Regions from separate parts of the Bradyrhizobium sp. WSM4874 genome, predicted to be linked through region 3. Evidence: predicted binding sites of a transcription regulator. Region 3 holds the regulator's gene; each other region holds the start of a gene.
The links. The regulator LexA, encoded in region 3, represses DNA repair genes until DNA is damaged. The targets are predictions, from matches to a motif close to TGTTCNNNNTGTGTTCNG.
Positions count from the first base shown of each region.

Region 1 (10,073 bases), on a different contig from region 3:
GGGAAGCCGCGAGGACCTGATTTGGTGCAATTCAGAATGGCGTCCGAATACGAGAAGGACGATCATTGGCCATTCAACTGGATCCTGATCAATCATGTGGTTCGGTCTGTGCTGTCGCACGTCGTTCGCGACCTGACACCCGGATACTCCTACAAGCCGCTCAACGACGAGGGAGCCGCGGAATTGAAGCGCCTTCGCGCTGGCGCAATCGGATGGCTCGAGCGCTGTCGGGCGCTGACTCCAATGGATAACGTGGATGCGGACACAAGAGCGACCTTTCGGGCCTGGTGGACCGACGTCGTGCTCACCTACGAGAGTATCCGACAATACGTCTATACGTATTCGTCCACGATCGCGTCGGACCTCGGCAATGCCATCAATCATACGATCCGATGCATGGCGGAGCAGGATGTTGAAGCTCTCGACGAAGTTCCTCTCAGCTACCTTACGAATTTCGCGCGTCGAAATCATTGGAAGACGCCGACCCTAAGAGACGGCCAATACCGCCATTTCAACACCGCCCTGCATCAGATGCTGGGATATGGCAGTGGCCCGCAGAATGCGACGGAGCAGCACTTGGAAGATATATTATTGCTCCAGATGCAAGGTGATCGCGCGTTTCTGGACTGGCACGCCAACATCGGATGCACGCTTCATTTCTGGATCGACCGCGATGCTCTCGATCGGCTCGACTTTGCGAAAGTGGTCGCTACATACGAATGTGATTGAGGTGGTTCGGACGCGGTGAACGGGCGACTGCGTCAAGGCGTTCGCGGGTAGGATCTTCCTCCTCGAACAAGATGTGTCTGACAAGGGCTACCGAATTTGAATGTACGCGGCATGGCTAGCCAATGCCGCAACAATGGTTCAAAAGCTCATGGTCACTTCCCAGAGTTCATGCCATGAAGCTTCCGACCGTCACCCCCGCCGATATCCGCCGCGCGTTGCTGTTGCGCGAGGAGATCGCGCTGCTCGATCTCAGGCACGAGGCTGGCTTCGCGACGGGACATCCGCTGTTCGCCGCCAATTTGGCCGCCGATCGGATTGCGATCGAAGCCGAGGTCAGGCTGCAGCGCAAAGATGTGCCGATCGCGCTCTATGACGATGGCGAAGAACTGGTCACTGCCGGCGCCGAGCGCCTCGCGGCTCTGGGCTACACGAACATCTGCGCGCTCGATGGCGGGCTGAAGGCCTGGCGCGAAGCGGGCTATCAAATCTTCGAGGACGTCAACTCCTACTCCAAAGCCTTTGGCGAGCTGGTCGAATCGCGCAGGCACACGCCCTCGTTCAGTGCCGACGAGGTGGCAAAACTCATCGCGGACAAGGCTAACATCGCCATCCTCGACGTCCGCCGCTTCGACGAATACGCCACCATGAACATTCCGGGTTCGGTCAGCGTGCCCGGCGCGGAGCTGGTGCTGCGGGCAGGGCAGGCGGCACCCGATGCCGAGACCACCATCATCGTCAATTGCGCCGGCCGCACCCGCTCGATCATCGGCACCCAATCGCTGATCAATGCCGGCGTGCCGAACAAGGTCCGGGCGCTGCGCAACGGCACCATCGGCTGGACGCTGGCGCGGCATACGCTCGACCATGGTGCCGACCGGCGTGGTGCGATCGGGTCGTTCGAGGGCGGCCCGGCCAATGCCCGCGACGTCGCCTATCGCGCCGGTGTGCGCCACATCGGCGCGAGCGAGATGGCTGCGCTTGTCGCGCAGACCGATCGCACGCTCTATCGCTTCGATGTGCGTGACGCCGAGGAATATGCCGCCGGCCATCTCCCGGGCTTCCGCCACTATCCCGGCGGCCAGCTCGTCCAGGAGACCGACATGGCGGCGCCGGTACGCGGCGCGCGCATCGTGCTGACTGACGACAAGGGCGTCCGCGCCGACATGACGGCGTCCTGGCTCGCGCAGATGGGCTGGGAGGTCTATGTGCGCGAAGGCGGCTATGACGGCGCGCTCGAAGTCGGTCCGCCGCACGTCCTGCCCAGGCCCGACCCCGCCCACCGCTACCGCCGCCCCTATGAAGGCACCGGCGTCGACGAGCGCGCGATGCAGGCCTATCTCGACTGGGAATATGGTCTGGTCGAACAATTGCGTTTGGACGGAACGCACGGGTTTTACGTGATCTGACGACCGCCCCGCCATCTTCTCCCCGTATCCGAACCCTATTGTGCTGCGCATCCCCCGCGGTCTATGAGCTGCGGCGAAGCTGTGACCCACGGAGATTTCATGCCAGCCCCAGGCCAAAGCCCTGAGCGGAACGCGAAGGCGCTGCTGCTCGAAGGCGTCAACGACAGCGCCGTGGACCTGTTCAGAACGGCGGGCTTCACCAATGTCGAGCGCCTGACCAAGGCGCTGGACGGCGAGGATTTGCGGCGGGCGCTCAAGGGCGTGTCATTGCTGGGCATCCGCTCGCGCACCCAGATCACCGATGAGGTGCTGGAGGCGGCCGACCAGCTTCTCGCCGTTGGCTGCTTCAGCGTCGGCACCAACCAGGTCGATCTGCTGGCGGCGCGCAAGCGCGGCATTCCGGTGTTCAACGCGCCGTTCTCCAACACGCGCAGCGTCGCCGAGCTCGTGATCGGCGAGATCGTGATGCTGCTGCGGCGCATCTTTCCGCGCTCGGTGTCGGCCCATGAGGGCGGCTGGGACAAGTCGGCGACCGGTAGTCGCGAGGTGCGCGGCCGCACCCTCGGCATCATCGGCTACGGCAATATCGGCTCGCAGCTCTCGACGCTGGCCGAGGCGATCGGCATGCGCGTGATCTATTTCGACCGCACCGACAAGCTCCGCCACGGCAACACCGAGCCGGTCGAGAAGCTGGAAGAGCTGCTGGCGCAGAGCGACGTCGTCAGCCTGCACGTGCCGGAGACGCCGGAGACATCCGGGATGATCGGCGAGAAAGAGCTGCGGGCGATGAAGCCCGGCTCCCTCCTGATCAACAACAGCCGCGGCACCGTCGTCGATCTCGATGCGCTGGCGGGAGCTCTGCGCGACGGCCATCTCGCGGGTGCCGCCATCGACGTGTTTCCGGTCGAGCCGTCCTCGAATTCAGACCGCTTCAATAGCCCGGTCCAGGGCCTCGGCAACGTCATCCTCACGCCGCATATCGGCGGCTCGACCGAGGAGGCGCAGGAGCGCATCGGCGGCGAGGTAGCGCGCAAGCTGGTCGATTTTTTCATCACCGGCTCGACCACGGGGGCGGTGAATTTTCCGGAGGTGCAGTTGCATCTGCGTCCCTCCGGCGCGCGCTTCAGCCACGTCCATCGCAACGTGCCCGGCATGCTGCGCCGTCTGAACGAAGTATTCCTCCAGCGCGACATCAATATCGCCGCGCAATATCTGGAGACCTCCGGTGACCTCGGTTACGTCGTGCTCGACGCCGACCTCGGGGGCCAGGATTCAGGCGCGCTGCTTGCGCAGATCCGCAGCCTCGAGGGCACCGTCGGCGCGCGGCTGGTGTTCGAGCACTAGCACTGCATTGACGACTGGCCGCAGGGCGCCTTGAATGCGGCCTGCTGGCGGAACGAACAGAAACTCAGGGGGAAACGATGGCGCAAATCCATGTGAAGCTGTGCGCATTGCTGGTGGGCGCAGCGGGCGCGCTGGGCGCGAATTCCGCTTCAGCGGTGACGCTGACTGAGGATGCGGACACCGTCTGCAAGGGCCTCGTCGGCGGCGCTGACGCCGTGAAGATCGATTCGGCAACGTTGCTGGCGCCCTCGCAACTGGCCGTCGCCGAACGCGGCCCGACGCCGTCGGGGCGCGTCACGCCCGCCAATCCCGGCTTCTGCAAGCTGCTCGGCCACATCGATCCCACCGATCCCAAGGCGCCGCCGATCAGATTTCAGGTCAATCTGCCCGTCGAATGGAACGGCCGCTCGCTGCAATATGGCGGCGGCGGATTCAACGGCGTGCTGATCACGGGCCTGGCGCTGCCGCCGGCCTACCCCTTCGACAAGCCGTCGCCGCTCGCGCGTGGCTTCGTCACCTACGGCACCGATTCCGGTCATGAGTCCAAGCCGGGCGAGCCGCCGCAATTGTTCGCGCTCAACGACGAAGCCTTCGAGAATTTCGCCCATCGCGCCTACAAAAAGGTGCGCGATGCCGCCGTCACGCTGATGCAGCGCGCCTACGGCAAGAGACCTGAGAAGATGTACTTCATGGGTTCGTCCGAAGGCGGCCGCGAAGGCCTCACCATGGCCCAGCGCTACCCCGATGATTTCGACGGCATCTTTGCCCGCGTGCCCGTCATCAACTGGGTCGGCCTGCAGCATGCCGGCACCCGCTCGGGTCTCGCGACCATGGGTGACGGCTGGATCAATCCGGCGCAGGTGAAGCTCGTGGGCGATGCGGTGCGAGCGGCTTGCGACAAAGCCGATGGCTCCGATGACGCGCTGGTGCAAGACCCCGTTTCCTGCAAGGCGGCCTTCAAGGCGGAGACGCTGCGTTGCGCGAGCGGCAAGACCGGCGATCAGTGCCTCACCGACGCGCAGATCAAGGCGATCGACACCCTGCATGCGACCTACAAATTCCCGTTCCCGCTTGCCAACGGTCTCGATGATTATCCGGGCTGGGGCGTGTCGGGCGAGGACACGCCGGCGGTTGGCCCGACCGGCGGCTGGGTCGCGTGGTGGCTCGGCACGGCGCCTCCCGCGCAGCCGCCCGCGCCCAATAACGGCATCGCCTGGATCTACGGCGCCGGCGGCATCCAATACGTGTTCGCACGCGATCCCAAGCTCGACGTGACAACGTATAAGCCCGAACAGCACAAGGCGCGGCTGCTCGAGGTCTCCAGCCTGATGGACTCCACCAACCCCGACCTCAGCCGCTTCCGCGCCCGCGGCGGCCGGCTGATCGTGCTCGAACACATGGCCGACTACGCGCAGAGCCCCTATGCCGGCATCCGCTATTTCGAGAACGTCGAACGCAAGCTCGGCAAGGCCGAGACGGCCGAGTTCGCGCGGCTCTACACCGCGCCCGGGGTAGACCATGTCGGCTCCGGCGCGCCGGCCAATGTCGACATGCTGAGCGCGCTAGTCGACTGGGTCGAAAAGGGCAAGGCGCCCGGCGACCTCGAAGTCGCCGAGCAGAAGGTCGAAGCGCCGTCGTTTGCGACGCTTCGCGCGCTGCCGCTGTGGCGCTGGCCGGCCTGGCCGCACTACAAGAGCGGCCCGGTGACGGAGGCGTCGAGCTTCATGTGCGCGCCGTAGCAGGCACGCCACTTCGGAGCGTCAGCCGGTTGCCATGGCTTGCGCGCCGCCGAGCAATTGCGCGTTGAGCCGGCCGCCGGAGAACAGCATGTCGTCGAGCGCCTCGTCGATATCGGCGGAGATCACGGTATTGCCGCCGTCCCGCGCGATGCTTCCTTGCGCCAGCCGCCGCATCAGCTCCTTGATGAAGGCGCAACTCGTGCCCTGGCTGCGCCGGGCCGCTTCGGCGATGACCGCGTCCTCGATTGGCAGTCCCTTGCCGTAGAGCCGGACCAGCTTGCCGCGGCCGGTCTCGTCGGGTAGCGGCACTTCGATGGCTTGATCGATGCGGCCGGGGCGACCCGCGAGAGCTCCTTCGAGGTCCTCCGGCCGGTTGGTGGTCAGGACGAACAGGATGTCGGCATCTTCCTTCAGTCCGTCCATCTCGTTGAGCAGCTTGTTCAGCATGGATTCCTCGCACGGCCCCATGTCATCGCGGTCGCGGGCGATGAGATCGACATCCTCGATCACCACCATCGACGGCTGGAGCAGCCGTGCCAGGCTCATATAGGCGCCGAGCAGACCGATCTGCTCCGCCGTGATGATCAGCGTTGTATGCCCCGGCAAATGCGTTGCGAGATAGCGGATCGTGTGGGTCTTGCCGGTGCCCGGCGGCCCGTACAGCAAGACGCCTTTGCGTGTCGATTGGCCCAGCCGGCGCAATTGGTCTCGGGTGTTGACGAAGGTCAGAACGTTGCGATCGAGCAGCCGCAGGGTCTGCTCCGGCAGGATCACCTCGTCGCGCGCGACCTGCGGCAAGCGATGCACCGTGATGCCGCGCGAGCGACCGCGATAGTCGGAGTCGGCGTCGAGCGACAGGATCTTGCCGCGATAGGTCCGCGCAGCCTGTACGGCTTCTTCCAATTCATTGAAGCATTGCTGGACGAGAGCCGCGCCTGCGGAACCTGAAGGCACCAGGATCTCGATCCGAATTCCGGGCTCGCGACTGTATTCGCGGTGTGCGCAGAGCAAGACCGCATAGCGGAGATGATCCTGCTCACACAGCCATAGTCCGTTATCCAGACACTTGACCGGGCTCTTCTCGCCTACGTCGACGTCGGAATATTGCAGTGGGGCAATCGCGATCGCATAGCGGCCCTCCTTGAGCAGTCGTGGAATCGACAGCGTTTCGTAGCGCTGCTCCTCGTTCAATCCCACCAGCCGGATGGCCTTGCCGAAGAGCCGGTCGACCGCGGCCTGGAGATCGACCCGCATGTGGCCGGGAAATTGGCGGATCGTGGTCACGAGCTTGCTGCGCGCCGTGGTGGCAAGGTGCCAGTCGAGAACGTCGCAAGCAAAGTCGAAATCTTCCTCTTGTTCGTTCGAGGGCTCATCCGCCGCACGCATGCAGTCGCTGCACAGCCAGACCGTGCGGCTGCCGATACGCACGTCCATCTGTCCCTCCGGCTTGCCGCAGAGTTCGCAAGGAGTCGTGACCGCCTCAAGCGTGACCTGCAGTTGATGGCCGGCCAGGCCGATGGATTGTTGCGCAGATTTGAAAAGGGCTTCGGCGACGGATTGGGGGTAAGGTCCGCAAACCGCCCTTTCCTTCTGCTCGATCTGGGTGATCAGCGCGGTCGCTTCACGGTCTGATTTGCCGAAAACCTGCCGAAGCAGATCCATCACGAATTGGTCCGGCGTATCATCGTCATTATGAATTACGAGCTGGGTCGGCTGGTTCGGGCCACGCATACTGTTCATCACGAAAGTCTCCGGGACAATCTATGATTGAATAGAACGAATAGGGAACACAAAACGAGGCAACCGTCAAGCGTTGCGGCGGCACCTAATTGCGATTGGTGGGTGAGGTCCTGGTGCGCCGGTGCGGCCTGTTGCTCGACGACTGCCGCGGTACATCGATCCACCTGCCGTCCTTTGACATTCCGAGCCGCTTCGATTATCTATTTCGCATGCGAAATAAGGAGGCCGGCGCGGGGCATCATCGGCTGATCTACCTGCTGAGCGTTGCACAGCGGCGCTTGCAGCGCTGGATGGCGGCGCAGCCTTCGAGCGAGGTCACGCCGGCGCAGGCAGGGCTTCTGTTCATTCTCGGCAAGCAGGACGGCGTGCTCATGGGTGAGGCGGGCACGGCGCTCGATCTGGGGCCGGCCGGCATCTCCGGCCTCGTCGACCGCACGGCAGCTGCAAAGCTGATCGAGCGGCGGGCCGATCGGGAGGACGGGCGCGCCTGGCGCGTCTGGCTGACGCCGAAGGGCCGTGCAGCGCTCGCACAGGCAAAGGCCAACGCGGCACAGGTTAACGCCGCGTTGACGGACGGATTCACCAGTGCGGAGATCGATATCGTCGCGCGCTGGCTGACCAGCATTCAGGACAAATTTCCAAGAGAGCTTTCAAGAGAACTTCCAACAGAGCTTTCGCGAGATCCAGAGGAATAGAGGAGAGACCCATGACCGAGCACGTCCGGATCGAGAACAGCGGCGGAATTCTCACACTCACGCTGGCGCGCCCCGACAAGAAGAACGCGCTGACGGATGCGATGTACGGCAAGCTCGCCGATGCCATCGAATCCGCCGAGTCCGATACATCGGCCCGCGTGATCCTGATCCGTGGCGAAGGCGACATGTTCACTGCCGGCAACGACGTCGGCGAATTCGCCGCGGTCGCAGCGGGCAAGTCGGAAGGAAGCCGCAACGTCGTGCGCTTCATCCAGTCGCTGGCGCGGTGCACCCGGCCTTTGGTCGCCGCGGTGCAGGGCCGCGCCGTCGGCGTCGGCACCACGATGCTGCTGCATTGCGATCTCGTCGTGCTTGCCGACAACGCGCAATTGTCGACGCCCTTCGTCAGCCTAGCGCTGGTGCCGGAAGCCGCCTCCAGCCTGCTGATGCCCGCGCGCATCGGTTACGCACGGGCCTACGAGATGTTCGCGCTCGGCGAGACCGTGCCGGCCAAGTCCGCGCTGGAATGGGGGCTCGCCAACCGCGTGGTGCCGCTCGACAAACTCGATACCGAAGCGCTCGCGCTGGCGCAGCGTCTTGCCCGTCAGCCGGCCGGCGCGCTCACCGCCACCAAGAAGCTGATGCGCAATGGCGAGGCGCTGGTCGCGCAGATGAATGCCGAAGGCGAGCAGTTCGGACTGCGCCTGCGCACCGCCGAGGCGCGCGAGGCCTTCACGGCGTTTGCGGAACGCCGTCCGCCGGATTTCACCAAGGTTGCGTGAGATCCGGGGCTGCAGGAAGGCTTGTCGGGTCGGAAACTCACGCCAATTCGATTAAAACCTTAACGGAACATTGGCATGTCGCGGGCAAGGTGACGCTAGAAAGCGTAGGCCCCGACACCATGGCAATGTTTAAGAAATCGGTAAGTTCGCTCCTGCTGACCTTGATGGCCCTGCTGGCCGCGGGTGCGCTGGCGTCTACGGCGATCCAGATGGTCGGAGCGTTCGGCCGCTACAGCGACAGCCTCGAGACCGCGCGGCTTGCCGCCGCCGACAAGGCGATCTTCCATGGCGTGCTGGCGCTGCGCAACAATCGCGGCGATGCCCAGAGCGCGATCCTCGGCGAGGATGATCCGCGTGCCAAACTCGAGGCGGCGGAGAAGGCCGAGCAGGGCGGCTATGACGCGATCGGCGCCGCGCTTGCCACCGTCGACTTCGCCCGCCGCGACGAACTCTCTGGCACATTGAAGCAAGGCTGGAGCGCCGCCTCCCCGCAATTCCAGCTGTTTTACGACGAAGCCAAGCGCCCGCGCGCCGAACGCAAGATCGAGCGGACCAACTCCTGGTACGATGCCGTCACCAAGGTGATCGAGACGGCCAACCTCGCCTCCACCGCGGTGTCGAACCGTGCCTGGATGGACGACCCCTTCATCGCCCGCATGATCCAGGTCCGGCGCTTCGCCTGGCAGGTGCGCGATCGTTATGGAATCCATTGTTCGTCCCTTCGCTCCAACGTCAACAGCAGCAAGCCGCTCGACGACGCTCAGAAGCGATCAGTGGCGCAATGGGATGGCACGATCACCTCCGGCTGGGCGGGCATGGCCGAGTTGCTGGCTGCGCCCGGCGTGGCGGCGGAGCTGGTGACGGCCGCGACGGACGCGAAGACCAAGACCGACGGCGCCCTCAAGCAGATAGGCGAGCTCACCAAGAATTTTGACGGCAGTGGCAAGCCCGCGATGCCCGCCGCGGAATGGAATACGCTTTGTCAGTCACCCTTCGCGTCCATCGTCGCGGTGGCGAACAAGGCGCTCGACCAGTCGATCGTCCGGGCGGAAACGGTACAGGCCAAGGCGCTCACCAATCTCGTCGTGCAGTCGCTCGCGTTCCTGCTCGCGCTGGCCGTGACCCTGACCGGCGTCTACGTGGTCCGCAATCGCCTCATGCGCCCCGTGCGCGCCATCCTGGATGCGATCGCCAAGATCAGCGCCCGCGACTACGCGACGCCCGTCCCGCAATCCAGGTATCCCGACGAGTTCGGCACCATGGCGGCCGCGCTCGAAAGCCTGCGCGAGAGTGCCGCGACCGCGGAACGCCTGGGCCGGGAACGCGAAGCGCAGCAGGCGCTGCAGCTCGCCCGCTCCGGCACCGTCGATGCGGCTTGCCGCAGTTTCGACGACACCGTGCAAGCCGTCATTCACAGCGTTGCCGCGTCGACGAAGGAGCTGGATGCCACCGCGACCGACGTGCGCTCGCTGGTTTCGGAATCGAGCAGCCAGACCGCGGCGGTCTCGTCCTCCGCCGAACAGGCCACCAACAATCTCGAGACCATCGCGGCCGCGACCGAAGAACTCTCGGCGTCCGTCGGCGAGATCTCCGCGCAGGTGCAGGCCAGCGCCCGCGAGGCCCGCGAAGCCGTGTCGC
Region 1 covers NZ_JBVVPR010000009.1:203,487-213,559, reverse strand. The annotation lists gene AC0L3P_RS12590 (DUF1963 domain-containing protein) at 1-729, shown strand, start outside; gene AC0L3P_RS12585 (rhodanese-like domain-containing protein) at 903-2,135, shown strand; gene serA (phosphoglycerate dehydrogenase) at 2,235-3,479, shown strand; gene AC0L3P_RS12575 (tannase/feruloyl esterase family alpha/beta hydrolase) at 3,557-5,218, shown strand; gene AC0L3P_RS12570 (ATP-dependent Clp protease adaptor ClpS) at 5,240-6,958, opposite strand; gene AC0L3P_RS12565 (MarR family winged helix-turn-helix transcriptional regulator) at 7,168-7,653, shown strand; gene AC0L3P_RS12560 (enoyl-CoA hydratase) at 7,665-8,435, shown strand; gene AC0L3P_RS12555 (methyl-accepting chemotaxis protein) at 8,555-10,073, shown strand, end outside.
Region 1: a site for LexA is predicted at 6,991-7,008, ahead of AC0L3P_RS12570 (ATP-dependent Clp protease adaptor ClpS). Genes of this name have one in related genera too.

Region 2 (10,073 bases), on a different contig from region 3:
AGCGGTATCGCGGCGCGGCTGTTTCCGCCTTACGAGGATCGGCAATTCGCCGGCCGGCTCGCCTTCGTCGCGGGCCTTATCGTCGCGCCCGTCCTGGTGCGCCTTGTCACCGGAAGCCTGCCGGCGCAAACGATCGCCGCCGGAACGCCGCTTCTGATCGTCGCGGGATTGCTCACCGGCTTCGGCGCGGTGTGGGGCAGCGGCTGCACCTCGGGCCACGGCGTCTGTGGCTTGTCGCGGTTGTCGGTGCGATCGCTGATCGCGACGATGACCTTCATGGCGGCAGGCATGGCGACCGTCTTCGTGATGCGGCACTGGAGCTGACCGCGATGACACTTCTCATTCAATTCGGGATCGGTCTGGTCTTTGGCCTCGGCCTCATCGTCTCAGGTATGTCGAACCCGGCAAAGGTCCTGAATTTCCTGGACGTTGGCGGCATCCCGGCAGGAACGTGGGACGCAAGCCTCGCTTTCGTGATGGCCGGCGCGGTCGCGGTGACCTTCATCGGCTTCAGCCGCGTCTTGAAACTCGCACGACCTGTCTTCGCCGACCGCTTCTACGTCCCAACGCGAAACGATATCGATCCGAGAATTATCGCCGGTCCCGCCATCTTTGGTATCGGCTGGGGCCTCGTAGGCTTTTGTCCAGGCCCGGCGTTGACCGCGCTCGGATTTGGCTCGGCCTCCGCCTTCATCTTCGTTGCCGCGATGTGTGCCGGCATGGTGGTCGCCCGCTTCATCGCGCAACTCCCGTCGGCAACGCGTAGCGTCACGCCGGGAGAGCCGCTCGAGATCTGACATGGAACAGGACCGGGCGAGTTGTCTCGTCCGGTCCGCCTGTCATGGCTTCATCGATTACCAGCGATCGCCGACACCGACGCCAACACTGACGCCGGGCGCGCGAATGCCGACGCCGCCGCGCGGACCATCGTCCCAGTCGCGATAGGTGCGGCGCTCATAGTAGCGATCACGCGGCATGGTCGCGTAGGAGTCGCGCACGATCACGCGCGAGCCGCCGCGGGTGCGATAGCAATTGCCGGAATCGTCGCAGACCAGCCGCACTTCCTGGACGAGATCGGGGCTGGTGTATTCGCTGGTCGTATAGACGTCGGCGGCCTTCGCGCCGCTCACCGCTGCCAAGGCTCCGACGCCAGTCAGCAACGCAATCGTGAATGTCCTCATCATGTCCTCCTCGAAACTGCCCTCGGCGGTAACAAGAAGGGGAGGCCATGATCGTTCCGGCAAAATTACACGTTTTTCCCGGAACCGGATCGGATGTCGGCTTGATCCGTTCCCTAGATCGGCTCGTAGCTTTCAGACCCGCAGATGTCGTCCGCTTCTGCGCGGCGGCGATCGACCACCTTTCCGCTTGATATGGTCACGATGTAGGTCTGTGGCCCGAGCGGCGAGCCGGTCGCCGAGGTGAGCTGGGCGCGGACGCAAGCTGTCCAGCCCGGTCCCCGCACCTCGCGATGGGGTGAGGCGACATGCACCTCACGCGGATAGGAGGTGCTGAGGAAGACGAATTCGATCTGCTCGCGCACGACGCGTTTGACGTCGGGAGGCGATTCGGGCGGCGGCTGCTCGGCCTCCTTCATGCGCATGAACTCCGGCACCGGTGCGCGGCTGTCGGCAAAACCGCAGGCCCCGAGCGCGAGCGCGCTGGCCAGCAGCGCGGCATGAGCAATAATTCGTAACATCCGTGAAGGTCCCCTGCGGGCCAAAACATAGGCACGAATGCGATCCGACGAAGACCCGGCCGATCAAGATTTGCTGAAGCCAGAATTTCTTGGAGCCAGAATTTCTTGGAGCCAGGATTTCCTGAAGTCAGGATTCCTGAAGTCTTGGAGCTCGCGGCATTGGCTATTCCATCATTGCCGGCTAGTTTGTACCCCAGACGAGGGGGATTGCGCCCATGAGGATTTTGGTCATAGCGGCCGCCGTGCTGGCGCTGGCGGTTGCCTCCGCGCAGGCGCAGATGGGCGGCGGCAGGCGTCAGCCTAACGAGGGCGGCCAGAAGGCGGACAACAAGCCCAAGGTCGACGAGAAGGCCTACAAGGCCGCACTCGAGCGCATTCCCGAGTCCAAGGAGAAGTACGATCCGTGGAGCGGGGCGCGTCCGCCTGAACCTGCCAAGAAGCCGAAATAGGTGAGGCGGGCGTTGGCGACCCGCTCCTGCTATTTGACCGCTCTCATCACGCTCCTGTTGTTTTCGTCGCGGCCAGGCCTCGCCTGGGAGAGCTGGGGTGGCGATCCCGGAGGCTCGCGGTTCTCGTCATTGCGGGAGATCACGCCCGACAATGTCGGCAACCTGGTTCGGGCCTTCGAATTCCACACGGGTGATCTCGCGGCGCGGCCGCCCGGGGTGATGCGGCGAACCAAATTCCAGGCGACGCCGTTGTTCGTCGAGAACAGCCTGGTCTTCTGCTCGCCTTTCAACGAGGTGATCGCGCTCGATCCCGGCACGGGCGCGCAGAAATGGCGCTACGATCCCAAGATCGCGATCAACCAGCGTCCCGCCAACCGCTACGTCTGCCGTGGTGTCACCTACTGGATCGACGATGAGGCGCCTGTAGATGCCGCATGTCGATCGCGCATCTTCATGGGCACGAACGATGTTCGCCTGATCGCGCTCGATGCGAAGACGGGAATGCCCTGTGCCGGCTTCGGCGAGAGCGGTGAGGTCAGGCCCGACGTCGGCATGAAGCTGGAATGGCCCGGCGAATTCCAGATCACCTCGCCGCCGGCGATCGGCCGCGGGGTCGTCGTGGTCGGCTCCGCGATCGGCGACAACCGCCGCGTCGACGCGCCGAGCGGTGTGGTGCGCGCGTTCGATGCGCGCAGCGGTCAGCCGCGCTGGACCTTCGAGCCGCTCAAGCGCGACGGCATCGAAGCCGGTCACGCCAACGTCTGGGCGCCGATGTCGGTCGACGCCGCGCGCGGGTTGGTGTTCCTGCCGACGTCCTCGCCGTCGCCGGATTTCTGGGGCGGCAAGCGGCCGGGCAACAACGAACATGCCAATTCGGTGGTCGCGCTGCGCATCGAGACCGGAGAACTCGTATGGGCATTCCAGACCGTGCACCACGACGTCTGGGATTACGATCTGCCGGCGCAACCGACGCTCACGCGCATCGACACCGGCGAAGGTCAGCGCGATGTCGTGATCCAGCCGACCAAGCAGGGCTTTGTCTTCGTGCTCGATCGCGATACCGGCAAGCCGGTGTGGCCGGTCGAGGAGCGCAGCGTTCCGCAGGCGGCAGCGGAAGGTGAACGGCTGTCGCCCACGCAGCCATTCCCGACGCATGTGCCGCCGCTGGTTTCCCAAAAAATCTCGACTGAGGATGCGCTCTCGCTTGTTCCTGGCCTGCGCCGCTCAGCTTGCGAGACGCAGTTCGCGGAGGCACGTAACGAGGGCCTGTACACGCCACCCTCAACGCAAGGCACGCTGGAGTTTCCCTTCACCGGCGGCGGCGTCAACTGGGGCAGCGCAGCCTTCGATCCCGTCAACCAGGTTCTCTATGCCAACACCAGCCGGGCCGTTCATCTCATCAAGCTGATTCCGCGGGCGGAGGCGGCCGGATTCGATCCTCCGCCCGGTCATGATTTCGGCCAGCAGAATGGTGCGCCGTTTGCGATGTCGCGTGCGGTGGCAACATCGCCGCTTGGTTTTCTTTGCAACAAACCGCCCTGGGGCGAGATGGTCGCGGTCGATCTGAAGGCCGGCAAGATCCTCTGGCGTTCGACAGTGGGCACCACCGAGGATCTCGCCCCGCTCGGCGTGCCGCTGCCGTGGGGTGCGCCGCTCGTCAACGGGCTCGCGGTCACGGCAGGCGGTCTCGTCTTCACCGGAGCCATGGACGCCTATTTGCGCGCCTTCGATGCACGAAGCGGAAGGGAGCTGTGGCAAGGCCGGCTGCCGGTGCCCGGAGTCGCCAATCCCATGACCTATTTCTGGAAGGGCGAGCAGTATGTCGCCATCGGCGCCGGCGGCCACTCCGAGGCAGGCACCTCGATTGGCGACAGTGTCGTTGCGTTTCGCCTCGCACGGCCGGGCGAAGCGCCGTCGCTGTGGTCGCGTACCATCGATCGCCCCGGTGGACGATTTTTTGCGGCATCTTCAATGATCGCGCTCGCGATCGTCTCGCTTGTGATCGCAAGCCTGCGCTGGCGTCGCCGACGTCGTATCGCGCGAACATAACACGGCATCGCGCGCGCGATGCGAACGATCATTCACATCATATGCACTACTGTACGAAAGCGAGGCCGATGCGCCGCTCGGTGCGCCAGACGGTGCGGCATTTCCGCACGAAATTGTCGCGCGCGATCGCGAGCGTGAACGATTGCGGTAATGTGACGAGGGCGTCGAGGTCGATTGCGGCACCGTTCGCCGACATGTTTCGCACCGTGCATGTGATGCCGCAATTCTCAAAGGTGATCTTTCCACCCTTGAAAACACGGTAACGCTGCGCCGCACGCTTCTCGATCATCCGCGTTAATCCATAATGATGTTTGTGAAGTAGTGCATAGAAATTACGTTGAACTAAACTCAATACTGGCGCTACTTGCATAGCGCTTCAGACTTCGTTTACGACGTCGAAGCGGAGGTCAGTCCGCCGACTTTCCCCGAGCCCTTCTTTTTGTGGCGCTACGCGCCGATGGAGATATTGATGAAGACCACGTTTTCGCTTCTGTTCGCCGCAGCGCTCTCGCTGTCGTCCATGCCCGCCCACGCCACCAAGCTCGATCTCGCGACCATGAGCTGCAAGCAGTTCCTCGATAGTGGCGACGACACCATCAAGATGGTGCTGACCTGGATGGACGGCTGGTACAAGGGCGACGAGGACAACGCGATCTTCGACACCGACGTGTTCGTAGAGAACGCCAAGAAGTTCGGCAGCTATTGCGGAAAAAATCCGAACGTCAGCATCGTCACCGCGGCCGACGAAGTGCTCGGCAAGTAATTTCCCGCGTGGCCGTGCGAAGCGCGATCGCCATCGCGTTTCCTCGACATGACGCCATCGAGAGCCGCGGTGCGCTTTGCGCTCCCGCGGCTTTTTTGTTTTCGGATGATGCTCACCCGGGCAGCATCGCGAACGCGCTGGACACCATCGCCACCGGCTTGTTGTCGGTGGCCGAGAGCAGCGTGACCCGGCCAAAGCTCATGGTGCGTCCGAGCCGCACCACGCGGGCGTCGGCCAGCACGTCCGACGAGGAGACGGCGCGCATGAAATGCGTGGTCTGGTCGACCGTCGTCATCGGACGATAGCCGCGGTTGGCGGCGAGGTTCGCGATCACCATCGCGGTGTCGGCGAGCGCCATCAGCGCCTGGCCGCAGACCACGCCGCCGTTGCGGCACAGCCGTTCCGAGAACGGCATGCGCAGGAGCGCTGCGGGCTGCCAGTCCGGCACGTCCGGCGGCGGCAGGTGCTCGATGCGCTCGACCGAGAGGTTGAGATCCTGGACCCAGGGCGCAAAGACCTCGCCGAGGATGCGTCGGGCTTCCGTGATGCCGAACTCGGCTTCTGGCTGCGATGGCATTGCTGTCGTTCCCTCCTGTATTGCCGGATGTTCGGCATTGCGAGCAGACCGGCGCGGCAAAGTCACCCGGTCTGCCGCGGGTCCCGTCGGCTTGAAAATGCCTGACTTCGCCCGGTATGATGCCATGGAGCGGGTATGGGTGGGTGATGTTGCGTCGGTATGTCCTCGTGTTTTGTCTGGCCGGGCTCGGCCTGTTGCTGAACGGGTGCACCAGGTGCGGCCCGATCTGGGACGACTGGCTCCACGCGCCGAAATCGTGCAGATCGGACCGGCTCTAGCGGGTCGAGCGGCCCTTGCGGTAATGACAGGGGTGACAAGGCGCGGACGATCCGCGCCGCCATGGATAATCAAGGAGTCAATGATGAAGCTTTTCCGTATGGCCGCGGTGCTGGCTGTCCTGGCCGGACCGACCGTGCTGGCGGGACCGGCCTATGCGCAAATGCCCAATATCAACTTGCTGCAGGACGGTCCGAGCAAGACTCCAGAGGAGAAGGCCGCGGAAGCCGAGCGTGAGAAGGCCTACAAGGAAACGCTGAAGAAGATTCCGGACTCCAAGGCCTCCAACGATCCCTGGGGCGGCATGCGCTCCGACCCGCCGAAACAGCCGACGGCGCCAAAGGCGTCGGCCGCAACTGGTGCGCCGAAGAAGAAATCCGGCACGACTGCCAATTGACCTTCTCCTCGTCGGAGGCCGCTGATGCCTCCGGCCGGGACTCCTCTTTGATCGGCCTGCTTCCTACATTGCGCGGGAGCGTATTGCGTCGAGGAGGGCAGAACATGGCCGATCGTCCGCGGGATCTCGCCGAGCGGATGGCGCGCCGGCGCAAGATGGGCGGCAAGCCCGGCGCGACGGCCGGCGACGGCTATCTGCGCGAGACCTTCACGCTGCCGCGCGCGGCGGCGCGGGAGAGGGCGCAGGCTTTCTTCGCCCGCTACCCCAAGGCCGGCTATATGAGCGCGGTCGAGACTTGGCGCGAGCTGCCCGGCGGCGACATCGAATTCACGATGCGGCGCCTGCCCAGCGCGGATTAGGCCGGCCCCTATTCGAAGGTTTCGGATGTGATGCGGATCCGGAACACGGGCTCCTTAGCCTCGTCCAGCAGCTCCATGTGCCATTCGGAATTTTCCTGGAGCTTGCGGGCGATGCCGGCGGCCATGTCGGCGCAGACGCTGGTCATCTCCTTCCAGGCCAAATCGCGATTTGCAAATTCCGACGCCTGGTCGGCACAGCCGGAATAGCTGCCGTTCCGGATTCGAAAAAAGTAGAGCGGCATGGTTCGCACCGATCGCGCCTGATGGCTCAGTCCCCACGGCCATAATCGCGGCAGTCCAATCCCAAACCATCGGCAGATCAATTCCGGGCGGCTACGGAATAGCCCCCATGGACGCCGCGCGCCCTGCTGTCATGGCGGCTGCAGCGCGCAGGGGCGCCATCCCGCCGACGATCTCGGTCCGGCCGTTCAGGCGGTTTCGCGCCCGATCGCCTTCAGCTCCCGATCGATGCGGAGCTGCACCCGCCGGATCGCCAAGAGATCGATCTTGGTCTCGGTCCTGCCGGTCTTGATCTGCTCGCCGATCCGGAACTGCCACTGCCAAGTGCCGTCTTGGCGACGGTGAACTCGACGCCCCTGTGATTCATGGCCTCTCCCACGATTCACTTCCATCACTGCAAACAATGCTGGGCGGCATAATATTCCAGGGGAAGCTAAATCTGTCGGTAAGCCCCGGATCGCTCACGGCTATCTCGCGAGCGCACGCGCTCCGAAACATACGAAATCGAAATTCGAAAAGCGCCGGCCGCCCGGCGGCGGCGCGAGGCCTCTCCCGTGGTTCTCCGGCCATGAACAGAGTTCCTGGACCGGGCAACGGCGTCGTCCGGCGCGCGGCGGCATGTGCCTTGCTTGGCCCGATGAGGCTAAGGAACATGGGCGCATCATGCTGGGCATTCCCCGCCGCTATTCTCATTTCGTGTTCGGAATCATCCAGTCCGGACTGACCTCGCTGGTCGCCGCGGGCATCGCCAGCCTTCCCGCAGGGAACGCGCTGGAGTTCCTCGCGCATTGGCTGGTGTCGTGGCTGATCGCATGGGCGGCGATGCTGCCGATCGTGCTGCTGGCGGCGCCTGCAATCCGCGCCTTCTCGCTGCGGCTGACGCAGGAGGAGGGCGGTTCGCAAACCGGCCGGCCGGCATGAAAACCGGCATGAAAAAACCCCGCTTGGAGAGCCAAGCGGGGAAAAGGTTATTGGAGGCTGAGGTGCTGGGCTGCAACACCATAGCCGGGGGACCATAGCCGGCTCAGCTTACGACAGCCTGACAAGGCGACGGCGGCAGCGAAGGCCCAGAGCTCGGGGCCGCACACTGGTCCTGCACCGGTCCCAATTTCGACATCCGTTCGCACAACTCAGGACACAACCGCAGGCGAGATTCCGCAGCGACGGTGCTGCCATGGGGGAAACGTGGCGTGCCGGCAACGGGGTGGCATCATGGACAACGTAGAGCGGTCATTCGCCGCCGCGACGGCGGCTGGCTTCGTAGTGCTGGTGATCGGCATCGGGTTGCTGGTTCTGCTGTAGGCGGTGTTGGGTGCCGGGACACGGCTCGGGGTCGAAAGGCCCATGCGCGCCTTTCAAAAACGCGAAAACAACCCCATGCACAGTAGCCCGCCTACAAATTCCATCGTCCAATCAACGATTTACTGGTAGTATTGGGATACCATACGAGCTCGGACCCGCCTCCACAGGCCATGCGAATCCCGATTCCCGTACCGATTCCTTGAGATCAGCGGGCGGACGCTTCGGCATCGTCACCGGCGCGTTGCCGCTGGCGAACCCGCCACCACCTGCCCGAGCCGGCAGGCGGCCTCGGTCAGCCCCTAAAGCCCTCGTCGTGGTTGCCTAATGAACCTTGATCGCGTCCAGCGGCAAATGGAGCTCGGCGGCACGCTCCTGGCGATCTTTCTTGCGGAACTCGTTTTCCTTGCGCTCGAACTTGATCATCTCTTCCCGCGCCGCCTCCAGCAGCGGATTGCGCCGGTTCGTATCGTGATGCGTGTTGTTCGTCATGACTAAGGTCCCCAGAGTTGCGGTCCCATCCAAGAGAAGACCGCAGGCCGCGAAAGGTTCGGTGCCGCAGGATTACGGAATTCTGACGGCGCGCGGATCATCCGTCTTTGATGCGCGTCAGGCAGCACCAAAATCCGCAAAAGAACATATTGCGAACCTAGAACAAATAGGGTACATTGATTTTATCGCCGCGCCGCCTCGCCAGCCGTTTGTCCCTCTAGCGAATCCTCGCCATAAGGAGCACGACCCAATGTCCACCACTGCCCTGCGTATCGTCGAAGGATCTTCCATGGACAAGAGTAAAGCTCTGGCCGCCGCGCTTTCCCAGATCGAGCGGCAGTTCGGCAAGGGCTCGGTGATGAAGCTCGGCAAGAACGACCGTTCGATGGATGTCGAGGCGGTCTCCTCGGGTTCGCTCGGGCTCGATATCGCGCTCGGGATCGGCGGCCTGCCGAAGGGGCGCGTCGTGGAGATCTACGGGCCGGAATCCTCGGGCAAAACCACGCTGGCGCTGCACACGGTGGCGGAAGGGCAGAAGAAGGGCGGCATCTGCGCCTTCATCGACGCCGAGCACGCGCTCGACCCGGTCTATGCGCGCAAGCTGGGCGTCAACATCGACGAACTCCTGATCTCGCAGCCGGACACCGGCGAGCAGGCGCTGGAAATCTGCGACACGCTGGTGCGCTCCGGCGCGGTCGACGTGCTGGTGATCGATTCGGTTGCGGCGCTGGTGCCGAAGGCCGAACTCGAGGGCGAGATGGGCGATGCGCTGCCGGGTCTGCAGGCTCGGCTGATGAGCCAGGCGCTGCGCAAGCTGACGGCCTCCATCAACAAGTCCAATACCATGGTGATCTTCATCAACCAGATCCGCATGAAGATCGGTGTGATGTACGGCTCGCCGGAAACCACCACCGGCGGCAACGCGCTGAAGTTCTATGCCTCCGTCCGCCTCGACATCCGCCGCATCGGCGCGATCAAGGAGCGCGACGAAGTGGTCGGCAACACCACCCGCGTCAAGGTCGTCAAGAACAAGCTGGCGCCGCCCTTCAAGCAGGTCGAGTTCGACATCATGTACGGCGAGGGCGTTTCCAAGATGGGCGAGATCCTCGATCTCGGCGTCAAGGCCGGCATCGTCGAAAAATCCGGCGCCTGGTTCTCCTATGACAGCCAGCGCCTTGGCCAGGGTCGCGAGAATTCGAAAGCGTTCCTGAAGGCCAACCCCGACATTACCGCCAAGATCGAAACCTCGATCCGCCAGAACTCCGGCCTGATCGCCGAGCAGATTCTCGCCGGCAGCCCCGAGCGTGATGCCGACGGCGAGGAGCCGGCGGACGAGTAAACTTCAACAGTAAAGTTTTTCGCGAGGAGCGGGCGCTGAGGACGTTGAGTTGCCGACGTCTTCGGCGCCTGTTTCGTTTTGTGTGGGGTGATGGGTTTCACTTCGCTCTACCCATCCTAAGAAGCTGAACTGAC
Region 2 covers NZ_JBVVPR010000006.1:176,515-186,587, reverse strand. The annotation lists gene AC0L3P_RS08980 (YeeE/YedE family protein) at 1-324, shown strand, start outside; gene AC0L3P_RS08975 (DUF6691 family protein) at 330-797, shown strand; gene AC0L3P_RS08970 (hypothetical protein) at 855-1,184, opposite strand; gene AC0L3P_RS08965 (hypothetical protein) at 1,295-1,699, opposite strand; gene AC0L3P_RS08960 (hypothetical protein) at 1,915-2,148, shown strand; gene AC0L3P_RS08955 (pyrroloquinoline quinone-dependent dehydrogenase) at 2,149-4,197, shown strand; gene AC0L3P_RS08950 (PilZ domain-containing protein) at 4,244-4,486, opposite strand; gene AC0L3P_RS08945 (HdeA/HdeB family chaperone) at 4,667-4,960, shown strand; gene AC0L3P_RS08940 (PaaI family thioesterase) at 5,073-5,537, opposite strand; gene AC0L3P_RS08935 (hypothetical protein) at 5,899-6,210, shown strand; gene AC0L3P_RS08930 (hypothetical protein) at 6,315-6,569, shown strand; gene AC0L3P_RS08925 (DUF6894 family protein) at 6,578-6,811, opposite strand; gene AC0L3P_RS08920 (hypothetical protein) at 6,998-7,204, opposite strand; gene AC0L3P_RS08915 (DUF2798 domain-containing protein) at 7,473-7,730, shown strand; gene AC0L3P_RS08910 (hypothetical protein) at 8,433-8,600, opposite strand; gene recA (recombinase RecA) at 8,851-9,939, shown strand.
Region 2: a site for LexA is predicted at 8,759-8,776, ahead of recA (recombinase RecA). Genes of this name have one in related genera too.

Region 3 (10,073 bases):
CGGACTGGCTACCAAAAGGGTCAGACACGCTCCAGTGAGCGCGCCCAGTGGAAACAGCAGGGTTTTCCGCATGGATAGGCTGGCCTTTTTGCTTCGCGGTTCGGTGGGGCTGGGGAGCCGCCATCCAAATGGCGATCCAGCCTGCTTCTCACAATACCATTCCGGTTTCTTCAAGGCCGGGATGCCACGCCGGCGGGTACCCCGTAAAAATCCCTTCGTCCGGACCTAAACTTTCGGCAACGTTGGAGGACCCGGTATGAGCGCAGCGGGACGGCCGGCCGGCCCACGCCTTGCAGCCATGCCATTTTAGGATGGTTTTGGCGACGCGGACGGGTTAGGCGATGAGGTAAGGCTTCAAATTCTCGGGAGGATAACAATGAACGAAGCACCCCGCATCCAAGCGGAAAGGAACGTCGAGCTCGGCGCCAGCACCGAGCCGTTCCAGAATCTGCATGAATTCATCCGGAAAGCGCGTTCCAACCTCAACCAGAATGCCTGGGATTATATCGTCGGCGCGGCCGAGACCGAGACCACGATGCGTCGCAACCGCATGGCGCTGGACGAGATCGCCTTCCGCCCGCGCGTGCTGCGCGATGTCCGCAAGGTCACAGGTTCGGTCGAGCAGTTCGGCCGCAAGATGCGCCTGCCGGTCGTGCTCGCCCCCGTCGGCGCGCTTGAGATCTTCGACCCGGATGGTGCGGCGAGCGTAGCGCGCGCCTGCGGCACTTTCGGTGCAGCGCACATGCTCAGTTCGGTGTCCGAGCCCGGCCTCGAAAAGACCGCCGAAGCTGCGCCCGACGCGCTGCGCCTCTACCAGCTCTACGTGCGCGGCGACGACGCGTTCGTCGCCGACGTCGTCAGCCGAGCCGAGAAGAATGCCTATGCCGCCTTCTGCCTGACCGTCGACACCGCTCATTACAGCCGTCGCGAACGTGACATCGCCAAGCGCTACGTTCGCGAGAGCCGCCTGCGCGCCACCGGCGGCGATTACCAGAAGGGTCTGGAGTGGCGGACGGTGAAGATGATCAAGGACAAGTTCAAGATCCCGCTGATCCTCAAGGGCATCGCGACGCCGGAGGACGCGCTGATCGCGATCGATCACGGCGTCGAATGGATTTACGTCTCCAACCATGGCGGCCGTCAGCTCGATCACGGTCGCGGCGCCATGCATGTTCTGCCCGAGATCGTCGCCGCCGTGAACGGCCGCGCCAAGATCATGGTCGATGGCGGTGTCTGTCGCGGCACCGACATCGTCAAGGCGATCGCGGCGGGCGCCGACCTCGTCGGCATCGGCCGGCTGCAATGCTGGGCGCTGGCGGCGGCCGGTGAAGCCGGCGTGGCGCGCATGCTGGAGCTGCTCGAGGACGAAGTGCTGCGCTGCCTCGGCCTCTTGGGTGCGACCTCGTTCGCCGAGGTCAACAAATCCTGCCTGCACCAGGCGACCGCAACCAACGCGCCCAGCGTGTTCAGCGCGTTTCCGCTGTTCGATCACGAGCCATATCGATACTGAGTGAAAGGATGCAGGTGACATCGCTCTCTCCCGGCAGCGCGGATGCGCTTCTGTTCGATCTCGGCCGCGTGGTGCTCGATATCGATTTCTCCAAGGCCATCGCCTGCTGGTCGGGACATGCCGGCTGCAAGCCCGAATCCCTCGTCGCGCGCTATGTGCGGGACAGCGAAGCCTATCGTTTGCACGAGATGGGGAAGATCAGCGATGAGGACTATTTCGCCTCATTGCGAGCCTCGCTCGGAATCGGCATTTCGGACGCGCAGTTCCTGGAAGGCTGGAACGCGATTTTCGCCGGCGAAATGCCTGACATCGCCGAGCTGCTGCCGCGGGCAGCGAAGCAGATGCCGCTCTACGCTTTCTCCAATACCAACCGGCCGCACGTGGACCATTTCTCAAGGGAATATGCCGACCTCCTCGGCCATTTCCGCGAGCTCTATTTGTCGTCCAGCATCGGCTTGCGCAAACCGGATGCGGAGGCCTTCGACCACGTCATTGCGGCGATCGGCGTACCCGCCGGGCGCATCGTGTTCTTCGACGATCTTGCCGAAAACATCGAGGGAGCGCGGGCGCGCGGCTTGACGGCCGTGCATGTGACTTCGCCGCGTGACGTCGGGAACGCATTGAAGGCATTGGGCATTTGACGAGGAGCCCTTGTCGCGAAACCCACGGCGGCACGGCCCGACGGGACCAATTTTGAAGGAATTGAGGAACCCGATCACTTTGTGCATTTTTGTACAGAGTTCCGGGAACGGAATACCGCCTTCCGGACTCTTAGAGTCCGTTGGGACTTCTACGGACGGATGCATCATCGTGCTGGGCAAAACCTACCTCACCAAGCAAGCCTCTCTTCTTCTTGAATTCGCCAGGACAACTTCAGATTCGGACCTTTCCGCCAAGCTTGTGAGCAAGGCCGCCGACCTGAAATCCCAAGCCGATCCGCTACCCGACAAGGATCAAGGACCCAAGGCGCCCGACGTAACTCCCGGGCAGGCAGGGAGCTGATCGGTACAGGCCGGGGGGCGCACGTCGTTCTCGTCTTACCATGACCACTCTCCTGCCGATCTGTCAGGTTCTTCGGATCATGCCGCGACGCGCTTGATCCTGCCTTCCGGAACAATGTGAAGCGGCGGGATGACTGCGCTCGCTCAGCCGTTTTTGCCTCTGCGCCCGCGCTCGGCTAGAAGACTTGCGGAACATTCGCCCGAACGTGCCGAGCAGGAGTTTTCGCCGTGGCCTTGATGCCGGTTTCTGACGCGCTTGCCGCGGTGCTGGCGGGTGCAGAGCCGCTGCCCGAAGAAATGATTTCCCTCGACGAGGCCTACCATCGCGTGCTCGCGCGTGACGTCGCGGCGCGACGCACGCAGCCGCCGCAGGCGATGTCCGCGATGGACGGCTACGCGGTGCGCGCGGCCGATGCCGCGACGATCGATTCGGAGCTCACCGTCATCGGCGAAGTCGCGGCAGGCCGACCGTTCGCGGGGACGGTCGGCGCCGGCGAGGCCGTGCGGATCTTCACCGGCGGCGTCGTTCCCGGTGGCGCGGACGCCGTCGTGATCCAGGAGGACACGGTCGCCGCCGGCAAGCGTATCACGATCAAGGAAGCCGCGATCGCCGGACGGCACATCCGTCCCGCCGGCGTCGATTTCCGCGAGGGCGACGTGCTCCTGCGCAAGGGAAGCCGTCTCACCGAGCGCGACCTCGCGCTCGCCGCCGGGATGAACCATCCGCGCCTTGCCGTTTTCAGGCGTCCGAAGGTCGCGATTCTCGCCACCGGCGACGAGCTGGTGATGCCGGGCACCACGCCCGGTCACGGCCAGATCGTCTATTCCAACGGCTACGCCCTGCACGCGCTCGCCCGCAGCGAGGGCGCCGAGACCATCGACCTCGGTATTGCCGCCGACACGCTGGAGGCCACCACCACCGGCATCCGCCGCGCCCGCGAGAGCGGCGCCGACATCCTGATCACGACCGGCGGCGCATCGGTCGGCGACCACGATCTGGTCCAGCAGGCACTGAGGGACGAAGGCATCGCGATGGCGTTCTGGAAAATCGCGATGCGGCCAGGCAAGCCGATGATGCACGGTCGGCTCGGCACAATGGGTGTGATCGGCCTGCCGGGCAATCCCGTGTCGTCCTACGTGTGCGCTTTCCTGTTCCTGGTGCCTCTGATTCGCGCCCTGTCTGGCCGTTCTGTGATTCACCATCGCCGTGAAAGCGCCGTGCTCGGCCGCGACGTCGGCGCCAACGACCAGCGCGAGGACTATCTGCGCGCGCATCTGGAGGAGCGTGACGACGGCACACGCGTCGTTCTTCCCGTCAATCATCAGGACTCTTCGCTGCTTGCGAATCTCGCTGCAGCACAGGTACTTCTCGTGCGCGCTCCGTTCGCGCCGAAGGCCGAAGCTGGCACGGCTTGCGAAGTGCTGCGGCTCCCCGTCTGAGCGCCTCGGCAACGCGCGTTCCGCGAACTTTGCTCTGTTCACGGTAAATTAAGCAGTTGCGGAACATGTATCGAACATATAGTGTCCGTTCATGATTTGTTTCGAGCATGTAGCGGCTTATTGCCGAATTCAGCGTCTCGGAATCGGACGACATCAACCGGGGGACTTTGGTCGAGATGTTAACGCGCAAACAATACGAGCTTCTGCGGTTCATCAGTGAACGTCTGAAGGAAAGCGGCGTGCCGCCCTCCTTCGACGAGATGAAGGATGCGCTCGACCTGCGCTCGAAGTCAGGCATCCATCGCCTGATCACGGCGCTCGAGGAGCGTGGCTTCATCCGACGCCTGCCCAACCGCGCCCGTGCGATTGAAGTCATTAAGCTGCCGGAGCTCCAGGCAGCCGCAGGCAGCCGGCGCGGCTTCACGCCGAGCGTCATCGAGGGCAATCTCGGCAAGGTGCGTGCGAGCTCCAGCCTGTCGGCTGACGAGGGCGAGCGTCCCGTCGCGGTGCCGGTGATGGGCCGCATCGCGGCCGGCACGCCGATCGAGGCGTTGCAGACCCGCAGCCATACCATCAGCGTACCGCCTGACATGCTCGGCTCGGGCGAGCATTACGCGCTCGAAGTGCGCGGCGATTCCATGGTCGAGGCCGGCATTCTTGACGGCGACATGGCACTGATCCAGCGCAACGAGAGCGCCGATACCGGCGACATCGTGGTGGCGCTGATCGACGACGAGGAAGCGACGCTGAAGCGCTTCCGCCGTCGCGGTGCCTCGATCGCGCTCGAGCCCGCCAACGCGGCCTATGAGGTCCGCATCCTGCCGCCCAACCGGGTGAAGATTCAGGGCAAGCTGATCGGGCTTTACCGGAAGTACTGATACCGGAAGTGCTTCATACCGGAAGTGCTTGGCGCCTCGCGCGCTTCCACCGGCATCGCCGGTCAGAGATTGGAGCGGATCATCGTCCGCTCCGGCTGGATAGTCGTTCTGGTTCTGCACAGACTATCCTGCCCCTCCTCCGGCGCTGGCTCCTCGCGACGCCCACGGAAACGGCACCGCTTCAAACAGCACCGCTTCGCGGCTCGAGTGTTCGAGGAAACACCGGCCAGCGATCAAGTTCGACCGTTGCAGACAAGCCGGCAATGTTCGCGCATGCGCCTCCCGAATGCATCGCAACGGGCTTTGTTCCTATTGAATTCGGGAAAGATAATGTGATCGCGGCTTGCAGAAGCCAGCCGCAGATTTGCCCACAACCAAGCAGAGCGTTCGTGCTTCCACTCTGATAGAGGCCTGCGCCTCGATAAGAGACGCGGGTAGCTATCCCAGCATGAGGAGCACCCGATGTGTGACTACAGCCTGCATGCCGTCGCGTCGCGCCCCGCCGAAGTCGGCGAGACGATCGTCACGACAAGCTTCCGCGGCACCTCGACGCGCGGCTTCGCCTCCGCAGCCGATCCGTCTGTTGCCGTCTGCCTGCTGCCAGGGACGGAGCTCGCCTTCGCCGACGACGTCCGTTACGACAATCGCTGGATCTGGACGCGCACCATCAATTCCCGCGTGGGCAAGTTCGGCAAGATCGATCCGCACATTCCCGACCGCCATCATGATGCGATCGAATTCCCGGACGGCAAATATGTGCTGGTGACGCAGCTCGTCGAAGGCCAGCGCGCGACCGTGCTGCAACTGCCGGTAACTCAGTCGGTGGCCGAGCGCGAGCACAAGGCGCAGATCGTCGCCGACCGGCCGCCGACCGTCACGCACCTGCCGATCGGCTGACACAGCCGCCTCCGGCTACGAGGTCGGGGGTCAGGATTGAATTGCCATCGCCGGCCGCGGCCGGCGAGATGGTGTGGCTTGCGTCCGCGAAATCCAATCGGATGGACCAAGCCCTTGCACCTCTCCGCCGCACGAAGTTTGAGCCGCCCTGCCTGAAGTTTGAACGTCCGCTTCGCAGCCAAATGACCGATGCTGTCAGGGCTTGAGACGGCGGACACGCTCGATGAAAACCTTCCTTCGCGTCGTTGAACTCTGGGTGCCCGATCGGACGCGCATGCGGCTGAAGTTTGGCGGCGGCCTCTACGACGAAGGGCTGTCCGCGTTCAAGGCCGTCAGCGAAGAGCTGCACTTCGGGTATGACGAGGGACTTCCGGGCAAGGCCTGGGCCGCGGGCCACCCCGTGATCCTCACCAAATTCGCCAACTCCTATTTCAAACGGACCGATCAGGCGCTCGCGGCCGGCCTCACCTGCGGCGTCGCGGTGCCGGTGTTTGCGGGTGAATTCCTGCAAGCCGTCATGGTGCTGTTCTGCGGCGACGACGAAGCGCATGTCGGGGCGATCGAGCTTTGGCACAACGACCCAGATGCTTCCCACGAGATGGGGCTCGTCGATGGCTATTATGGCACCGCCGACATGTTCGAATTCAACTCCCGCCACACTAAATTTCCTCGCGGCTTTGGCCTGCCTGGCCGCACCTGGAAGGCGGGGCTGCCGCTGATCATCAAGAACCTGCACGACGCCAGGAGTTTTCTGCGCTGGGAGGACGCAGCCAAGGTCGGGATCAATTGCGGCGTCGGCGTGCCCTATCGGACCGGCACGGACCAGACCTGGGTCCTGACATTCCTCTCCGCGCAGGCCACGCCGATTGCGCGACGCTTCGAAATCTGGATCCCGAACGAGACCCACTCGGCACTGGTGTTCCGCGCCGGCGATTGCAGCGCGCAGACCGACCTTGCCGCGCTCTATGCGGAAAAATCCATTGCCAGAGGCGAAGGCAGCATCGGCGGGGCCTGGGCGACCGGCATGCCCGCGCTCAACAATGAGCTCGCGCATGACGGCTCGGTCGCCGGTTTCGAAGCCTGCACAGCCGGACTGAGCCGGATGGTGGCCCTGCCGGTCATCGGCAATTCCAGGCTCGACGCCGTGCTGGCCTGGTACTTGTAACCGATCCGATCAATCGTCGGCCTGCAAGTCGGTCTCCGCCGGCGTTGCGTCCTTGGTGCGGGGCGCGGTCGTCTTAGGCGCAAGGCTGCCGTCGAAATCACCCTCGCCGGCGCCGGCCGGTAACCAGGGGCGGCTCGTGCCTCTCGCCCTCACCGCCTGAACCACAAAACCGTCACCACGCTGCGTCAGCGCCAGCGCGCTCTGGCTGGCGAGCCGCTGCCGATCGACCACCATCGCCGCGCAATCGGGCGGCGCGGGACGTGTCGTCACCACCAGCGCGGCCCGACTGCAATCGTCCGCGAGAGCGTCGACGCGCAGTGCCAGTGCGACCAGCCTCCCGTCGGCCAGTGGCGTCACGCAGCCGGATTCGTCACAGGACACGCCATCGGCCAGCGAGGCTCTGCCGGCATCGCGCGGATCGGCGTCGGCAGCGAGCCATTCCTTGAGCAGAAAGCTGTCCTTGTTCGTCCTGATCAGGTGTAGATATCCGTCCCTGCCCCGCACGGCGACGCTCGCGCCATCCCCGGCAATCAGGATGTCGGGCTGCCGCGACGACAGTCCCCAGAGGATCGCAGCCAGCAGCACCAGTGCGCCCGACCAGCGCAGCGGCGTGCGCAACAGTCCCAGCACGATGATTCCCAGGCTCGCCGCGATCAGCGGCGCGATCCCGAACGCCGGGATGCGGCCGACCGCGCCCGGCAATGCCGCGACCCATCGCGAGACCGCGACCATCCAGTCGATGCCGATTCCCATCAGCCACCAGAACACGCTGTCGAGCCCGAACGGCGCCGCAAGCAGCCCCAACAGTCCTGCCGGCATCACCAGTGCCGAGACCACCGGCATCGCGCCGAGATTGGCGAGCACCCCGAACGGCGTGACACGGTGGAAGTGGAACGCGGCATAGGGCGTGGTCGCAAGTCCCGCAATCAGCGAAGCCATGAACAGCATCGCGATCTCGCGGCCGCCCCACATCGCAATGCGCGCGGTCGCCGAATGGTCCGGCGAGGCAAACAAATTCGGCATGCCGATCTGCACCAGCGCCACCAGCCCCAGCGTTGCCGCAAACGACATCTGAAAACTCGGATGCACCAGCGCTTCCGGCGCGACCGCCAGCACGATCAGCGCGGCGACAGCAAGCGTGCGGAAGGTGATGGCGCGGCGATCGACCATCACTGCGATCAGCACCACCGCGGTCATGAAGAACGATCTTTGCGTGGCGACCTCCGCGCCCGACAGCAGCAGGTAGAACGCAGCGGCGACCAGCGCGGCGGCGGCCGACCATTTCTTGATGGCGAAGCCGGCCGCCAATCCCGGGATCAGAGCGAGCAGCGCCCGGACCGCGAAGAACACGACACCGGCAACGACGGCCATGTGATAACCGGAGATCGAGAGCACGTGGCCGAGGCCTGAGATGAACATCGCGTCGTTGACGGGCGTGGTGATCGCATCGCGCCGCCCGGTGAGCAGCGCGGTCGCGATCGCCCGGTTGTCGCCGTCGAGCGTCGCCCGGATGCGGGCATCGATCGCATCGCGCAGGCCTTGCATGAAGGCCGCGTAACGCAGCCGCAAGCCGGCGGCCTCAGGCGGCGCCGCCACCGTGATGGCGCCCATCGCGAAGCCGGAGGCGCCAATGCCCTGGAAAAACATGTCTCGCGAAAAGTCGTAGCTGCCGGGCCGTACCGGCGCGAGCGGCGGCATCAGCCGTGCCTTCAGCTGAACGAAGCTGCCGACCTCCGGCGCGGTGCCCTTGCGGACCGACAGGCGTACGCGCTCGAGCCTCACGTCGCTCCGCTGCGCCTCCATCGCGGTGACGCGCAGCACGAAACGATCGGTGCGCTCGCGGATGTCGCGGGCTTCGACGAAGCCCGACAACGACACCGAATAGAGCGTCTTAGCCAGCACCGGGTGGGCGATGCGCGCCGTCTTCCAGGTCGCGACGGCAAAGCCGGTCGCGACCGCCGCGATCATGATGGCCGGGGCGAACAGCCGGCTCCGCCGCAACAGAGCCGCGCCAAGCAGGAGCGCAATGGCGGTCGTTGCAACGACCCACAGCACCGGCTCGTGATCAGCAGAGAAATAAAGCGCGATGCCGCAGCCAAACGCGACGGGCACCCACGGCAACAGCCGCCCGGCGCCAGCCTCGGCGCGTAGCCACGCGCGCAAGGTCTCAACCAGCGATGTCCAGAAGAAGTCGAAGCCTGCAGGCGCGAGGCCGCCCGCGGACGCGGCGCGGCCCGCGGGCCACGTCCCCGCGATCCCCTGCGACCGTACCGGCCGGCCCGGCTCCGCCATTCCCTGCACTCGATGATACGCAACGAAGTCAGAAGCTACCGGAACGTGCAGGCGGACGGATAGCGGTACGGATCAGGAACGAAAGGGCGCTACCGCTACTTTTCCTCTTCCATCGTCACGGCGACATCGGCCTTGGCCGACAGCCGAACCTTGTTGCCCTCGACTTCGGCGACGAGGCCCTTATCGATGAAGTGGTGGTGACCCTTGTGGCTGCCCTCGCCGCTGTCCTTCTTGGTCAGCTTGATGCGATTGCCTTCGACCTTGTCGACGGTGCCGATGTGGACGCCGTCGGCGCCGATGACTTCCATATGCTCTGCGATGTTCTGCATGGTGGGTTCCTTGTTGGGCCCACTCCAACGCGCAGGAAGCACGTTCGTTCTCTCACGAGAATGACGAAGTTGTGTGCCCTCTGGTCAGATCAGCGGCGCCTGCGACGAAGCATGGTGATTGACGATCTTCCAGTCGCCGTGCTCGCGAATGATGACCCAGCTCATCTTGACCACGAGATCGGGGCGCTCGCCGGCGAGGTCGAACGAGATGGTTGCGCCCATGTTGATGAGGTCAGGACCTGCCTGCGCCGCCTTCACCTCCGAAAACACCGCAGCTGGCTGGCGCCAGCGCGGCAGGCCGTTGAAATAGTCGGCGACGCCATCTCTGCCGCGGTAGAGCTTCGGATTGGAGCCGAAGAAGAAGGCATTCTTCGAATACAGAGACGAGAGGGCCGCGGCGTCGAGCGTGGCGAAGCCGGCGCGCCACTTCGCGATCACGGCGGAAACGACGGCGTCGGCTTCGTCGCTCATTGCGGTCCCTCAGCCTTTGGCAACTTCCTTCGCGAACGTGTCGCGCAGACCGATGGTCCTGGAAAATACCGGTCTGCCGGGCGTCGAGTC
Region 3 covers NZ_JBVVPR010000002.1:94,343-104,415, reverse strand. The annotation lists gene AC0L3P_RS02810 (S41 family peptidase) at 1-72, opposite strand, end outside; gene AC0L3P_RS02805 (alpha-hydroxy acid oxidase) at 377-1,510, shown strand; gene AC0L3P_RS02800 (HAD family hydrolase) at 1,519-2,151, shown strand; gene AC0L3P_RS02795 (hypothetical protein) at 2,321-2,512, shown strand; gene AC0L3P_RS02790 (molybdopterin molybdotransferase MoeA) at 2,740-3,951, shown strand; gene lexA (transcriptional repressor LexA) at 4,128-4,829, shown strand; gene AC0L3P_RS02780 (hypothetical protein) at 5,292-5,726, shown strand; gene AC0L3P_RS02775 (GAF domain-containing protein) at 5,950-6,891, shown strand; gene AC0L3P_RS02770 (ComEC/Rec2 family competence protein) at 6,901-9,183, opposite strand; gene AC0L3P_RS02765 (DUF2171 domain-containing protein) at 9,279-9,512, opposite strand; gene AC0L3P_RS02760 (nuclear transport factor 2 family protein) at 9,597-9,983, opposite strand; gene AC0L3P_RS02755 (glutamine--tRNA ligase/YqeY domain fusion protein) at 9,993-10,073, opposite strand, start outside.